DNA from 2 places in the Chenggangzhangella methanolivorans genome. Region 1 is predicted to be linked to the other one. Evidence: predicted binding sites of a transcription regulator. Region 1 holds the regulator's gene; the other holds the start of a gene.
What was found. The regulator PhoB, encoded in region 1, activates phosphate uptake and scavenging genes when phosphate is short. The targets are predictions, from matches to a motif close to TGTCATNNANCTGTCAT.

Region 1 (3,405 bases):
GAGCCCGAGATCGCGGTCTACGGCCTGCCCGAGCACGCCCCGCGCCGCGTCGCCGACTTTCTCAAGCGCGAGGCGCGCCAGGCCTTCGTCGAGGCGGCGGGCCGCCACGCGGCGGCGCTCGGAGTCACGATCGGCAAGATCGTCATCAAGGACACGACCAGCCGCTGGGGCTCGTGCTCGGCGGCCGGCGACCTCGCCTTTTCCTGGCGCCTGATCCTCGCGCCGACCTATGTCCTCGACTATCTCGCCGCCCATGAGGTGGCGCACCGCCGCGAGATGAACCACGGGCCGCGCTACTGGGCCAATGTCGAGCGGCTCTTCCCCGACTATGAGCGGGCCGAGGCGTGGCTGCGCGCGCACGGCGCCGCGCTGCACCGCTACGGCTGAAGGAAGCGACCGGCATGCGCGTCCTCGTCTTCCAGCACCTTGAGGTCGAGCATCCGGGCTCCTTCCGGGAATTCTGGCGCGACCGGAACGTCGAGTGGACCACGGTCGAGCTCGACGCCGGCGACGAGATCCCGCCGCTCAAGGGCTTCGACCTGCTCGCCGTCATGGGCGGCCCGATGGACGTCTGGGAGGAAGACCAGCACCCCTGGCTCGTCGCCGAGAAGGCCGCGATCCGGCGCTGGGTGGCGGAGCTGAAGCGGCCCTATTTCGGCATCTGCCTCGGCCACCAGCTCCTCGCCGTCTCGCTCGGCGGCGAAGCGAAGATGATGGCCTCGCCCGAAGTGGGGCTCGGCGACGTCAGCCTGACCGATGAGGGGCGCGCCGACCCGCTGTTCGCCGGCCTGCCCGAGCGCGTCCAGACGTTCCAGTGGCATGGCGTCGAGGTGACGCGCCTCCCGGAAGACGCGGTCGCGCTCGCCTCGAACGATGCGGCGGCGGTGCAGGCGATGCGGGTCGGGGCGAACGCCTACGGGGTCCAGTTCCATCCCGAGATCGTCGCCGAGACGGTGGCGGACTGGCGGCGCATTCCCGAATATTGGGCGAGCCTGCAGAAGGCGCTTGGTCCGGACGGCGCGGAGAATCTCGCGGGGGAAGTCACGCCGCTACTTCCGGCATTTCGCGAAACCGCGGCTGCGCTCGACCGCAATCTGACAAAAATCGCCGGCTAACAACAATTGTTTCGCGCCGGCGGGAGCCGTCTTCTCGCGCCTTCGCGCGGGTATGCGGCTGGGCGTGGCGCTCGCTTAGAACGCCACGCATTCCCGGCTGTCGCCGACGTGACGACCGGCGCTTCAGGGACGATCGAAGACCCTCAGCTCGCGCGAGAGAACGTTTCGTCGAACGAGTAGCCCGCGCCGCGCACCGTGCGGATCGGATCGGGCTTGCGGCCGCGGTTCAGCGCCTTGCGCAGCCGCCCGACATGGACGTCCACGGTGCGCTCGTCGATATAGACGTCCCGGCCCCACACGCCGTCGAGCAGCTGCTCGCGCGTGAAGACGCGGCCGGAGGACTGCATCAGGAACTCGAGCAGACGGAACTCGGTCGGCCCGAGATGGACCTCCCGCAGCTGCCGACGCACGCGCCGGTTCTCACGGTCAAGCTCGATGTCGCCGGCCTTCAGCGTCCGCGACACGTGCTCGGGCTTGGTGCGCCGGAGCAGCGACTTCACCCGCGCCACGAGCTCGGGAACCGAGAAGGGCTTCACCACATAGTCGTCCGCGCCGGTGGCCAGGCCCCGGATGCGTTCGCCCTCCTCGCCGCGCGCGGTGAGCATGATGATCGGCAGACGTTCGGTCTCGCGCTTGGCGCGCAGGCGCCGGCAGAGCTCGATCCCCGAGACCCCCGGCAACATCCAGTCGAGCAGGATGAGGTCGGGGGTCGCCTCGGAAAGGCGCACCTCGGCCTCGTCCCCGCGCGCAACGCTGTCGACCTCGTAGCCTTCGGCTTCGAGGTTGTAGCGGAGCAGCATGGTGAGCGGCTCTTCGTCTTCGACGATCATCACGCGCGGGTTCATGCGGCCAGGCCTCTCCTGAGGTCAGTCGGTCGAAGTCGCGAGGGTCAGTCGAAGTCCGCGCTGACGAGGTCGGCCTTGGGCCGGTCTTCGGTCAACGGGACGCCGTGCACGACGTAATACACCGTCTCGGCGACGTTGGTGGCGTGGTCGCCGATGCGCTCGATGTTCTTGGCGCAGAACAGCAGATGCGCGCAGAAGCCGATGTTGCGCGGATCCTCCATCATATAGGTGAGGAGTTCGCGGAACAGCGAGTTATAGAGCGCGTCGATCTCGCCGTCATGCGTCCACACCTCGAGCGCGCGCTTGTCGTCGCGGCGGGTGTAGGCGTCAAGCACCTCCTTGAGCTGCGCGAGCGTGAGGTCGGCGATGTGCGCAACCCCGCCGGCGAGCTTGGGCGGCTGGAACTGGCCGTCGAGCGCGACCACGCGCTTGGCGATGTTCTTGGCGAGGTCGCCGATGCGCTCGAGATCGTTGGCGATGCGCAGCGCCCCCACCACCTGGCGGAGGTCGATCGCGACCGGCGCGCGGCGCGCGATCGTCATGATGCCGCGCTCCTCGATCTCATGCTGGAGGCGATCGATCGCGCGGTCCCACTCGATGACGCGGCGGGCGAGCGGGATGTCGCGGCGAACGAGCGCGTCGACGGACTCGCCGACGAGCTTCTCGCAGAGCCCGCCCATCTCGGCGAGCTTGTCGGCGAGCTGGTTGAGGTCGTCGTCGAACGACGAGACGATGTGGTTGTCGGCGAGCGACATGGCTCTCCTCCTGAAACTCAGCCGAACCGGCCGGTGATGTAGTCCTGGGTGCGCTTGTCGTTCGGGCTCGTGAAGATCTTCTCCGTCTCGCCCGTCTCGACCAGAATGCCCAGATGGAAGAAGGCGACGCGCTGGGAGACGCGCGCGGCCTGCTGCATCGAATGCGTCACGATCACGATGGTGTAGTTGCGTCGGATCTCCTCGATCAGCTCCTCGACGCGCGCGGTCGCGATCGGGTCGAGCGCCGAGCAGGGCTCGTCCATGAGGATGATCTCGGGGCTCACCGCGATCGCGCGGGCGATGCACAGACGCTGCTGCTGGCCGCCCGAAAGGCCGGTGCCGGTGTCGTTAAGGCGGTCCTTCACCTCGTTCCACAGGCTCGCCTTCTTGAGCGAGGACTCGACGATCTCGTCGAGCTCCGCCTTGTTCCTGGCGAGGCCATGGATGCGCGGGCCGTAGGCGACGTTCTCGTAGATCGACTTCGGGAACGGGTTCGGCTTCTGGAACACCATGCCGACGCGGGCGCGCAGCTGAACGACGTCCAGGCTCGGATCGTAGATGTTCTGGTCGTCGATCTGGATGAGGCCGGAGACCTTGGCGCTCGCGACCGTGTCGTTCATGCGGTTGATGCAGCGCAGGAAGGTCGACTTGCCGCAGCCCGACGGTCCGATGAAGGCCATGACGGCCTTC
Region 2 (3,405 bases), 690 kb from region 1:
TGGTCGGTGGTGCCGAGGATCTTCTCGGCGCCCGGGCCCTTGGCCCAGATCGGCACGACCGCGCCGGTGTGCTGCTGGCTCGGGGGCGTGGCGACCGGGCCGGGACCGCCCGCGGTGCCGTAGGTGATCCGCATCACCTGACCGTCCTTGGTGATCAGGTTGTCGGAATAGCCGGTCGGGTCCCCGGTCCCGGTCGAGTCCTCGGCCACGATCTGGCTCGTGTGCGAGTGGTCGGCGGTGACGATGATCAGCGTGTCAGGATTTTCTTCCTGGAACTTGAGCGCGACGCCGATGGCCTTATCGAACGCCACCGTCTCGCCGATCTGGCCGCAGGCGTTGGCGGCGTGGTCCTGCTTGTCGATCGAGGCGCCCTCGACCTGCAGGAAGAAGCCGCGCTTGCCGCCGCTCAGAAGCTCGATCGCCTTCTCGGTCATGAGCTCGAGCTTGGGCTGGACCTTCGGGCGGTTGTCGGTGTCGCACTTGTGCTTCTCGACGCCGGCGCCCTGGATGGCCTGCGGGCCGGTCCATTCGGTGGTCATGTTGCCGCTCGCGAACAGGCCGAGCACCGGCATGTCGGAGGACTTCAGCGCGTCGAGATCGTTCTTGGTGTAGATGAGCTTCTGGCCCTGGCGGGTCGCCGACTCCTCGACCGTCTTGCCGTCGTCGGAGCCGCCCGCGATCTTGCCGCCGGTCGCGTCGAAGCGGGCTTTGCCGCCGCCGAACACGACGTCCATCTGGTGGTCGACCATCTGCTCGGAGATCGAGCCGAGGCCGCCCTTGGCCTTCGTCTCGGTCGGGCAGAGGGTCATGTTGGCCGGCGCCTGGCAGCCGCGCAGGCTCATCTTGGAGGCGAGCACCGCCGGGGTGGCGTCGGTGATCTCGGCGGTCGAGACGTTGCCGACGCGCTTGCCCTTGGCCTGGAACACCTCGAGGATCGTCTTGTAGTTCTTGCCGGGCACGTTTTCGGCCGTGCTCGGTCCCTGCGAGATGCGCTCGTCGATGGTCTTCTTGCCGGTGGCCCACATGGTGCCGGTGGCGGCCGAATCCGGCGCGTAGTCCGGCAGGTAGGTCGGGCCGTCGCCCGGCTTCAGCGACCAGGTGGTCTGGAAGCCGGTGTGCGTGAGCTTGTCGAAGTTCAGCTTGTTCTTGACGCCCTGATAGTAGCGCGCCGCCGTCACCTCGGAGACGCCCATGCCGTCACCGATGAAGAGGATCACGTTCTTCGCCGTTTCGGCGGACTGAGCGGCTCCGACGCCGAGCCCGAACAGCAGCGCGGCGCCCGAGGCCGCGGCCAGCAGACCGTTTCGCATCCGGTGAGTTCCGAAGGAGGGTTTTCGCGACGTCCCCGGCCCTCCCGGCCCGGCGAACACGAAACCGTTATCCATCGTTCACAACCGACTGATGACGGTTCCGTGATCGCTCGCCGCCGCGAGCGGAAAGCGCAGGGCGCGCCAGAGAGACAGGCCGGCGATCGACCCTGATCAGTCTCCGAAGCGGGCGGCCAGACTTGCGAGATACATCCGGTGACCGGCGAGCGTGAGGACCAGCCCGTCGACGTCCGCGCGCGCATAGCCGCGAGCCACGAGATCCGGATAGAGGGCGCTGTCGGCCAGGCTTTCGACCTGGGAGCTCAGGATCGCGCCCAGGGCGGCGGCTTCTTCTGACGACAGAGGCTCGACAGGCGTCATGACGCGACCGGAGGTTGCGCTTATGCTGTGACGATAATCATAAGTCTGTTTCCTGCGCAATGTATTTTGACGTCTTGCGATGTGGCGAAAACGCTCGAAGACGGCGAGAAGATCGCGCGCGTGATGATTGGGCGCGATGTTCAGTCTTCGCACAGAAACGGCGGCGATCGCGGCGGGACGGACGCCGTGGGAGAGAGCGACTCACGCCTTTGCGACCGCTGCGGTCCGGCGCCCGGAATGGTTTTCAAAAGGTTAACGTTTCGGCCCAGGCATATGCATTTTTACATAGCCAAGAGACCAACGGGAACGACTTTAGTCGACGAATACTTAGGCGATTGAATCGAGCACAACTGATTCTCGCGTGTAGTGAAAATTTTCTGCGGCTTATAGTTGATTTCGTGATCGAACGCTCATATGGCTATTTGAAGGCGCATCACCGCGTCTGAGGATCCTCATCATGAGGAATTCACTAAACGACGAAATTGTTTTCGCAGATGCGAAGGTGATCGACGCCAGCGAAGCTGTAAGCAATCAGATCGCATTGATATTCCGACTTAAGAAGAGCGGTCTTGATATTCAATCGAGTGAGTCGGACCTCGATCGAATGTGCCAGGAGCTGAGGCAGTGGCAAGAATACAGAACACTTCTGTTTATCCGTAAGGGGATGCTGGACGGCCCTTCGGATCACAGAAAGACGCCTCCGCCGGCCGAAGGCGAGTTCTTCGGCGAGATCATCACGCAAGCAAGTTTTAGATGAGGGGGCGGCGTAACTCGGAAAGCGACTGTCTGCCGTCGAAGAAATACGTCGCCGGGCCAGAGCCGAAGGACGCGCGGACAATCTAGAGAAGAACGCGTTCCTATCGAGCGCCTGACCTTGCCGACATCTTTCCATAGTGACGGGCGCGGCGGACAGGACAGCTTAGCAGTATACGACTTTCGACACATAGACGATCAGAATAAAATACCTCGTGCAAAATAGAAACGCCCACATATAAATGACTAAATCCATATAGTTGTAATTATCGTTGATGGTACAGCTTTTCGTTTCATTCATAAATCAGCTGATAGGTTTGTTACGCGGACCGATGAATGCTCGCATATTGCTGTGACGGTCCGATGCTGACTTGTCGCTGAAAGGAATGGCTTATGGAACGTCAAAGTCTTTCGCTTGATGGACTGCTGGATGGCGTCGTCGACCTTCTTGACGATCTGCTTGGCGGCGATCTCGGAGACGTCGTCAAGGACCTCTCTCCGGGCGACCTGATCAAGGACCTGGGCAAGACGCTCGAAGCCGCATTGGGCGGCGGAGACTCCAAGCTTCTCGACAGCCTGCTCGACAACAAGGTCATCGATCCTCTCAAGCTTCAGGAGGTCCTCAACGGCGGGGACCTCGACCTCGGCGAGCTGCAGGACCTGCTCGGCGGCGCGGATCTCGGACATCTGGAAGACGTGCTCGACGACGTGTTCGACAACGGCCTGCTCGGCCTCGGCGAGACGGAGCTCGACCTCGACGCCCTCGGCGACCTCACCGGCGTCGATCTCGAGGCGGTCGTCACCTACGTCACCGGCCTCGTGGGCGCGGTGCTCAAGACGGCTGGCGAAGCCACCGACCTCGAGGATCTGCTCGACGTCGTGCTGGCCGGCGACGACAAGTTGGTCGGCGACTCCAGGGACAACACCATCCATGGCGGCGCCGGCGACGACGACATCACCGGCA

Region 2: the regulator PhoB is predicted to act here: its motif matches at 1,391-1,407, upstream of ACFOWB_RS04380 (alkaline phosphatase).

What each region holds. Positions count from the first base shown of each region.
Region 1 is NZ_JBHRXS010000003.1:148,348-151,752, forward strand. Features, by position in the region: gene ACFOWB_RS01095 (M48 family metallopeptidase) at 1-387, shown strand, start outside; gene ACFOWB_RS01100 (type 1 glutamine amidotransferase) at 402-1,115, shown strand; gene phoB (phosphate regulon transcriptional regulator PhoB) at 1,259-1,960, opposite strand; gene phoU (phosphate signaling complex protein PhoU) at 2,005-2,715, opposite strand; gene pstB (phosphate ABC transporter ATP-binding protein PstB) at 2,733-3,405, opposite strand, start outside.
Region 2 is NZ_JBHRXS010000003.1:842,571-845,975, reverse strand. Features, by position in the region: gene ACFOWB_RS04380 (alkaline phosphatase) at 1-1,310, opposite strand, end outside; gene ACFOWB_RS04375 (hypothetical protein) at 1,482-1,841, opposite strand; gene ACFOWB_RS04370 (hypothetical protein) at 2,146-2,445, shown strand; gene ACFOWB_RS04365 (calcium-binding protein) at 2,835-3,405, shown strand, end outside.